One region of the Kitasatospora sp. NE20-6 genome, then DNA from elsewhere that is predicted to be linked to it. Evidence: riboswitches for the same ligand, from Rfam matches in the RefSeq annotation. Region 1 holds a riboswitch; the other holds the start of a gene.
What was found. Region 1 has a riboswitch for thiamine pyrophosphate ahead of thiC (phosphomethylpyrimidine synthase ThiC). Riboswitches for the same ligand answer to the same signal wherever they lie in the genome.
Positions count from the first base shown of each region.

Region 2: linked by a shared signal. The riboswitch ahead of thiO (glycine oxidase ThiO) and the one ahead of thiC (phosphomethylpyrimidine synthase ThiC) in region 1 are both predicted to bind thiamine pyrophosphate.

Region 1 covers NZ_BPRL01000009.1:142,985-147,283, forward strand. Annotated here, with positions in the region: gene thiC (phosphomethylpyrimidine synthase ThiC) at 1-1,621, opposite strand, end outside; TPP riboswitch at 1,617-1,749, opposite strand; gene SNE206_RS10420 (hypothetical protein) at 1,847-2,047, shown strand; gene SNE206_RS10425 (SPFH domain-containing protein) at 2,207-3,685, shown strand; gene SNE206_RS10430 (VC0807 family protein) at 3,719-4,299, opposite strand, start outside.
Region 2 covers NZ_BPRL01000048.1:61,445-65,743, forward strand. Annotated here, with positions in the region: gene SNE206_RS28265 (thiazole synthase) at 1-582, opposite strand, end outside; gene thiS (sulfur carrier protein ThiS) at 587-796, opposite strand; gene thiO (glycine oxidase ThiO) at 793-1,944, opposite strand; TPP riboswitch at 1,939-2,051, opposite strand; gene SNE206_RS28280 (NAD(P)/FAD-dependent oxidoreductase) at 2,122-3,324, shown strand; gene SNE206_RS28285 (Rv2175c family DNA-binding protein) at 3,414-3,779, shown strand; gene thiE (thiamine phosphate synthase) at 3,779-4,299, shown strand, end outside.

The DNA.
Region 1 (4,299 bases):
TCGCAGGCTCGGCGGGGAGCGTCTCGTCGTGGAAGGCGCGGGCGGTCTCCGGGTCGAGGGCCAGGTTGAACTGGTCCTCCCAGCGGAACTCGAACCGGGCGTCGGAGAGGGCGTCGTCCCAGGCCTGGGCGCCGGGGTGGCCCTTCGCGAGGTCGGCGGCGTGCGCGGCGATCTTGTACGTGATGACGCCGGTCTTCACGTCGTCGCGGTCGGGCAGGCCCAGGTGCTCCTTCGGCGTGACGTAGCAGAGCATCGCCGTGCCCCACCAGGCGATCATGGCGGCGCCGATGCCCGAGGTGATGTGGTCGTAGCCGGGGGCGACGTCCGTGGTGAGCGGGCCGAGCGTGTAGAAGGGGGCCTCGTCGCAGATCTCCTTCTGCAGCTCCATGTTCTCCCTGATCTTGTGCATCGGGACGTGGCCCGGGCCCTCGATCATCACCTGGACGTCGCGCGCGCGGGCGATCCGGCCGAGCTCGCCGAGGGTCTGCAGTTCGGCGAACTGGGCCTCGTCGTTGGCGTCCGCGATGGAGCCGGGCCGCAGGCCGTCACCGAGCGAGAAGGTGACGTCGTACGCGGCGAGGATGTCGCAGAGCTCCTCGAAGTTCGTGTAGAGGAAGTTCTCCTCGTGGTGGGCGAGGCACCAGGCGGCCATGATCGAGCCGCCGCGGGAGACGATGCCGGTCTTCCGGCGGGCGGTCATCGGCACGTACCGCAGCAGCACGCCGGCGTGCACGGTCATGTAGTCGACGCCCTGCTCGCACTGCTCGACGACCGTGTCGCGGTAGACGGCCCAACTGAGGTCCTCGGCGCGGCCGTCGACCTTCTCCAGGGCCTGGTAGAGCGGCACGGTGCCGATCGGCACGGGGGAGTTCCGCAGGATCCACTCGCGGGTGGTGTGGATGTTGCGGCCGGTGGAGAGGTCCATGACGGTGTCGGCGCCCCAGCGGGTGGCCCACGTCATCTTCTCCACCTCCTCCTCGATGGAGGAGGTGACGGCGGAGTTGCCGATGTTGGCGTTGATCTTCACCAGGAAGTTGGTGCCGATGATCGCCGGCTCGACCTCCGGGTGGTTGACGTTCACCGGGATGACGGCCCGCCCGCGGGCGACCTCGTCGCGCACGAACTCCGCTTCCAGGCCCTCCCGCAGGGCCACGAACTCCATCTCCGGGGTGACGGTCCCCCGCTTCGCGTAGGCGAGCTGGGTGACGGCGGCGCCGTGACGGCCGCGCAGCGGACGGCGCGGACGGCCGGGGAAGACCGCGTCGAGGTTGCGCAGGCTGCCGCCGCGCGGCGCGGTGTGCCTGATGCCGTCGTCCTCGGGGCGCGCCTCGCGGCCGTCGTACTCCTCGACGTCGCCGCGCCGGCGGATCCACGGGTCGCGCAGGGCCGGCAGGCCGCGCCGCACGTCGGACGTGTGGGCGGGGTCGGTGTACGGGCCGGAGGTGTCGTACAGCGGCACGCTGCGGCCGTCGGTGAGGACGACCTCGCGGTACGGCACCTGCAGGTCGGGGCTGCTGCCCTGGAGGTAGGCCTTGCGCCAGGCCGGGGTCGGGTAGCCGGTGGACGTGCTGTCGGCCGTACGGCCGGAGGCAGACGTCGGCTGTGCTTCGAACGTGGTCATGAGACCTCTTACTCCCTACGCCGGCATTACCCGGTCAGGTTCCTGCGGTCGGCGCAGCGGTCGGTTCGCACACCTGCGAACCTTTCAGCGCCCTCTCAGCCCGGTGCTCCGAGCTCCCGTTGGTTGCGGACGGGCGTCCGCAACAAGACGTCAACACCGTAGCGGGCGGCCCCGGACCGGTCCAGACGGGTTCCGGCCAGTGGGCCGGGGGAGCACACTGGCGGCATGGTGGGCAGCACGGGCCGGGTGACCGGCAGGGTCGGGACGGGACTGGTCGGCGAGGTGCTGGTGCACGTCGCGGAGCGGCAGGGCACGGAGGCGTTCCTCGCGTACCCGGCGGTGCCGGGTGAGGGTTTCGCGCCCGGTACGCCGGTGCTGGTGGTCGAGTACCAGCCGCCGCGGACGGTGTACGTGGCGGCGCTTTGACGGAATCTTGACGCGTTCGTGGGCGGATCGAGGGCCGCCGGCTCTTCCGCGGAGATCACGGCAGGCGCAGAATCTCCTGCTGCCGCCGGCTTCCGCGCCTTCCTGCACACCAGAGCGCAGCCACGGGACGCCGGCGTGCCCTGAAGGGGGAATCAGCCGATGCTCATCGGCATCGCCGGGGCCGTCGTGGCCTCGATCATCGTCCTGATCGTGCTGTTCAAGCTCATGTGGCGGGTCGCCGAGCCGAACGAGGCACTGATCATCTCCGGTTCGAAGCACCGGTCCGAGGGAGTCGCGGAGGGACTCGGATTCCGGATCGTCACCGGGCGCGGCACGCTCGTGACGCCGGGCGTCCAGGTCGTCCGCAGGCTCTCGCTCGACCTCAACGAGGCCGATCTGGACGTGGAGTGCGTGACGTCGCAGGGGATCCCGGTGCACGTGAAGGGCGTGGTGATCTTCAAGGTGGGCGACGACCCGGTGTCGATCGCCAACGCCGCGCGCCGCTTCCTCGACCAGCAGAAGCTGATGGGGCACCGGGTGCACAACGTCTTCGCCGGTCATCTCCGGTCCATCGTCGGCGGGTTGACGGTCGAGGACATGATCCGCGACCGCGAGCGGATGACCGGGGAGACCCGGGCCGCGTCCGGCAGCGAGATGGAGAAGCTCGGCCTGATCATCGACTCGCTGCAGATCCAGGAGATCCTGGATCCGACCGGCTACATCCGGAACCTCGCCGCACCGCACGCGGCCGCCGTGCAGCGCGACGCCCGGATCGCCGCCGCCGAGGCCGACCGGCGGGCCACCGAGGCCGAGCAGGAGGCGTTCGCCCGCAAGGCCGAGGCCACCCGCAACTCCGGCATCCAGCAGGCCGGGTACCAGGCCGAACTGGAGACGGCGACGGCCCGCGCGCTGCAGGCCGGTCCGCTGGCGCAGGCCGCCGCGCGGCAGGAGGTGGTCGTGCAGGAGACGAAGGTCGCCGAGCTGGAGGCGCACCGCAAGGAGCAGCAGCTCCAGGCGGACGTCCGCAAGCCTGCCGACGCCCGCGCGTACGAGACGCGGACGAAGGCGCAGGCCGACCGCGACGCCCGGATCTCCGCGGCGGAGGCGCTGGCCCGGGAGACCGAGCTGAACGCGACGGCCGAGGCGAACCGGGTGAAGGTCGCGGCCGTCGCGGACGCGGAGGCGACCCGGGCCCGCGGCCTCGCGTCGGCGGAGGCCACCAAGGCGACCGGCTCGGCCGAGGCCGCGGCGGCGGAGGCGAAGGGTCTGGCGGCCGCCGAGGCGGCGCGGGCCCTGGGCCTCGCCGAGGCGGAGGCGATCAAGGCCCGGGCGGCGGCCCTCGCGGAGAACCAGGAGGCGGTGGTCGCGCAGCAGCTGGCCGAGAACTGGCCGGAGATCGTGCGGGCCGGCGCGGAGGCGTTCGGCAACGTCGAGCACATGGTGCTGCTGAACGGCGCCGAGGGCATGGGCGACATGTTCGCGAAGGCGCTGACCATGGGCGGCACCGGTCTCGGTCTGGCCCGGCAGCTGCTCTCCGCGATGGGTCCGCAGCAGGGGCCGGACGGGGTGGCGGCCGGGCCGTCCGCGCGGCGTACGGCGGGGCAGGCGATCCCGGTGCAGGACGGCGCCGCGGGCTGAGCCCGGAACGCCGGACGCCGGGGCCGGGTGCGGTCACGCCTCCTCGGCGACGACCAGCCCGGCCATGCGGCCCGCGAAGACGTTGCCGACGAGGACGCCGAGGGTGATCGCCGCGACCAGGAGGACGGTGCCGAGCCAGACCATCGTCTCCACCGGCAGCGTGTAGGCGCCGACGACCTTGGCCGCGCACTCGGCGACCAGCACGGTGCCCCAGGTGAGGGTGAAGTTCCGCTCGTGACGGCGGAACTCCGCCGAGCCGGCGGCGAGCCGCTGCCAGGCGGCCTCGCGGGCGGCGCGGCCCTTCACGACGAACGGGCGCAGGCCGGCGGTCATCAGGGGCTTCCCGGCGAGCACCGAGACGATCATCGAGCCGCCGATGACGCTGCTGAGCGCGCCGTCCTTGGCGATCATCAGCCGCGGGTCGCCGGCGACCGCGGAGAGGGCGACACCGGCGACGTTGACCACCAGCATGACCAGGGCGAGGGTGTTGACGCGGCGGTCCGTCAGCAGCCCGGCGGCGGTCCGGACGGCCGGCACCGCGCTGCCCAGGGTGAGCGAGGCGGCCAGGCCGAGGCCGGCGAGGCCGTGGGCCGCGTAGTAGACGGCGATCGGCA
Region 2 (4,299 bases), on a different contig from region 1:
GGCCACGTCGGAGGCGGTGCCGGCCCCGGCGTCCAGGATCACCGGCACGCCCGCGCCCTCCACGATCAGCTGGAAGTTGTGCGGGTTGCGGATGCCCAGCCCGGAGCCGATCGGCGAGCCCAGCGGCATGATCGCCGCGCAGCCCACGTCCTCCAGCTTCCGCGCCAGCACCGGGTCGTCGTTGGTGTACGGCAGCACGGTGAAGCCGTCGTCGACGAGCGTCTCGGCGGCGTCCAGCAGCTCGATCGGGTCGGGCAGCAGGGTGCGCTCGTCGGCGATCACCTCCAGCTTCACCCAGTCGGTGCCGAGCGCCTCCCTGGCCAGCCGGGCCGTCAGGACGGCCTCCCCGGCGGTGAAGCAGCCGGCCGTGTTGGGCAGCACCCGGATCGCGTTGCGGGTCAGCACCTCCAGCACCGAGCCCTGGGTGGCGGCGTTGACCCGCCGCATCGCGACGGTGGTGAGCTCGGTGCCGGAGACGCGCAGCGCCTGCTCCAGCACCTCCAGGCTGGGCGCACCGCCGGTGCCCATGATCAGGCGCGAGGTGAAGGCGGTGCCCGCGATGGTGAGAACGTCGTCGGCCATGCGGTCAGCCTCCCTGGACGGCGGTGAGGATCTCGACCCGGTCACCCGTGCCGAGCACGGTGACGTCCCACGAACTGCGCGGCACCACCGCCTCGTTGACGGCGGCCGCGACCCCGGTGGGTGCGGCGCAGGCCTGCGCCACCACCTCGGCCAGCGTGGTGGCGGCGGGCAGCTCGCGCGCCTCGCCGTTCACGGTCAGTGCGATGTCGGTCATACGGCGGCCTTCGGACGGAAGCGGTCGGGGGAGAAGGGGGCGGCGAGGTCCGGCACGCGGCCGGTCGCCAGGTACGTGCCGACCAGGTCGGCGGTGACGGGCGTGAGCAGCACCCCGTTGCGGTAGTGGCCGGTCGCGGCGACCAGGCCGGGCAGCGCGGTGGGGCCGAGCAGCGGCGCGTTGTCGGGCGAGCCCGGACGCAGCCCGGCGCCCGTCTCGACCAGCGGCAGCTCGGTCAGCCCGGGCACGAGCGCGTGCGCGTCGCGCAGCAGCTCGTAGACGCCGCCCGCGGTGACGGTGGTGTCGTGGCCCTGCTCCTCGGTCGTCGCACCGATGACCAGCTCGCCGTCGGCGCGCGGCACCAGGTAGACGTGCTGCCCGCGCACCACCGCGCGGACGTTGCGGGCCAGGAACGGCCGGTACGCGGGCGGCACGTGCAGCCGCAGCACCTGCCCCTTCACCGGCCGCACCGGCGGCAGCACGCCAGGCGGCAGCCCGGGCAGCAGGTGGCTGCGGGAACCGGCCGCGAGCACGACCCGGCCGGCCGGGCACACGGTGCCCGCGTCGGTGCGCGCCCCCGCCGCCCGGTCGCCCTCCAGCAGGAGCTCGGCGGCGAGGGCCCGTTCGAAGGCGACACCGGCCCGGGTGCAGGCCTCGACGAGGGCGCGGGCGAGCCGGCGGCCGTCCACCTGGTGGTCGCCGGTGACGTGCAGGCCGCCGCGGACGCCCGGGGCGAGCATCGGCTCCAGGCGCCGGCACTCGCGGCCGGTCAGCCAGTGCGAGGTCAGTCCGAGCCGGGCCTGGAAGGCGTGCAGCTCGCGCAGTTCCTCGCGGTCGTCGGAGTCCAGCGCGACGGCGAGGGTGCCGGTCTCCCGGTAGCCGGTGTCCAGGCCGGTCACCTCCGTGAGCTCGGCGGCGAACGCCGCGTACCGCTCGTTGGAGGCCATGCCCAGGCGCAGCAGCGGCTCCTCGCCGTACTGCAGTTCGGTGACCGGGGCGAGCATGCCGGCGGCGACCTGCGCCGCGCCGCCGCCCGGGGCCGGGTCGACGACGGTCACCGACAGGCCGTGCTGGGCCGCCCGCCAGGCGACCCCCAGGCCGATGATGCCGCCGCCGATCACCAGCACGTCGGAGTGAGGCCGTGCCACGTCGCTTCTGCTCCCTTCGCCGGCATGACCCGGATCAGGTTCGGACGGTCGCAGGCCGCACCAGCCCGCCTCTCAGCCCGGTGCACCGGGCTCCCGTGTGAGGTGTGCACCCACCATAACGCCGCGTGTCGCGCTCCCCTAAAGGACGTGCACAGGACGGACACCCCGGCCGATAGGGTGACCGGCGTGGTGGAGCTGAGCGGTACGGACAGGGTCGTCGTCGTCGGCGCCGGCATGGCCGGTGCACAGTGCGCGGCCGCCCTGCGCCAGGGCGGCCTGACGGCGCGGATCACCCTGGTCGGCGACGAGCCGCACCGCCCCTACGACCGGCCGCCGCTCTCCAAGGACGTGCTGCTCGGCCTGGCCGACTCCACCGCCTTCGACCTCGACTGGGACGCCCTCGGCGTCGAACTGCTGCCGGGCCGCCGGGCCACCGGCCTCGACCCCGGCGTCCTGCACACCGACGGCGGGCCGGTCACCCACGACGCCCTCGTCCTCGCCACCGGCGCCGCGCCCCTGCTGCTGCCCGGCACCGCCGGCGCCCGCGTGCTGCGCACCGTCGACGACGCCCTCGCCCTGCGCGCGGACCTCACCCCCGGCACCCGCCTGGCCCTGGTCGGCGCCGGCTGGATCGGCGCCGAGACCGCCACCGTGGCCCGGCAGCTCGGCTGCGCGGTCACGGTCGTCGAGGCCGGCCCGGCCCCGCTGCCCGGCGCCCTGCCGACGGAGCTCGGCACGCTGATGACGGCCTGGTACGCGGACGCCGGGGTCGACCTGCGCTGCGGCACCGGCGTGGCCGCCGTCGAACCGGGCGGCCTGCTGCTCGCGGACGGCGGGCGCGTCGAGGCCGACCTCGTGGTGACCGGCATCGGCGCCCGCCCGGCCACCGGCTGGCTGGCGGGCTCCGCCGTGGCCCTCGACGCGGCGGGCGCCGTGCTCGTGGACGACCGGCTGCGCACCACCGCCCCCGGCGTGTGGGCCGCCGGCGACTGCGTCGCGTACCCGTCGGCGCGTTCCGGCACCCGGCTGGCCGTGCAGCACTGGGACCACGCCCTGCAGTCGGGCGGGGCGGCGGCGGCCTCGCTGCTGGGCTCGGAGACGCCGTACGACCCGGTGCCCTACTTCTGGTCGGAGCAGTTCGGGCGGATGGTGCAGTACGCGGGCCACCGCGCGGACGGTGACGAACTGCTGTGGCGCGGCTCGCCGGACGACGCCTCCTGGTCGGTGCTGTGGCTGCGCGGCGGCGCCCTGGCGGCGCTGCTCGCCGTCGACCGCCCGCGTGACCTGACCCAGGCGAAGCGGCTGATCGACCGCGGCACGGTGCTCGACCGGGCCCTCGCCGCGGACCCTGCGGTGCAGCTCAGGACGGCCGCCGGCTGACCCCGCGCGCCGGTCACGGTCCGTGACCGTCCGGTGCCTCCGGCGGGGGCCGTGTGCGTCGGGGGCCGTTCAGGTGGCAGTCTGGTGCCGTGAGCGAGATTGATCCCAAGATTGACGCCCTGGTTCCGGCCTGGCTGTACCTGCCCGACATCTCCGAGCGGTGGGGTGTCCAGATCACCGAAGTCCGCAACATGGTGAAGGCGGGCACCCTGCTGGCCGTCCGCCGCGGGCCGAACCGGTCGCTGCAGGTGCCGGCCGCCTTCGTGGAGGACGACGGCCTGGTGAAGCACCTGGTCGGCACCCTGACGGTGCTGCGGGACTCCGGTTTCAGCACCGAGGAGATCCTTGAGTGGATGTTCACCGAGGACCCGTCGCTGCCCGGCAGCCCGATGCAGGCCCTGATCGAGAACCGTGCCACCGAGGTCAAGCGCCGCGCCCAGGCGATGGCGCTCTGATGACCGCCGACCCGCGCGCGCAGCTCGCCGACGCCCGCCTCTACCTGTGCACCGACGCCCGGCGCGAGCAGGGCGACCTGCCCGAGTTCCTGGACGCGGTGCTGGCGGGCGGCGTGGACGTCGTGCAGCTGCGCGACAAGGGTCTGGAGGCCCGGCAGGAGCTGGAGCACCTGGAGGTCTTCGCCGACGCGGCCCGCCGCCACGGCAAGCTCTTCGCGGTCAACGACCGGGCCGACGTGGCGCACGCCGCCGGCCCGGACGTGCTGCACCTCGGACAGGACGACCTGCCGGTGCCCGCCGCCCGCGCCGTCGTCGGCGCCCGCACCGTCATCGGACGCTCCTGCCACGCGGAGTCCGAGGTGGACGCGGCGATCGCCGAGCCCGGTGTCGACTACTTCTGCACCGGCCCGGTCTGGCCGACCCCCACGAAGCCCGGCCGCCACGCCCCCGGCCTCGGCCTGGTCGGGTACGCGGCGAAGGCCGTGACGGACCGCCCGTGGTTCGCGATCGGCGGCATCGA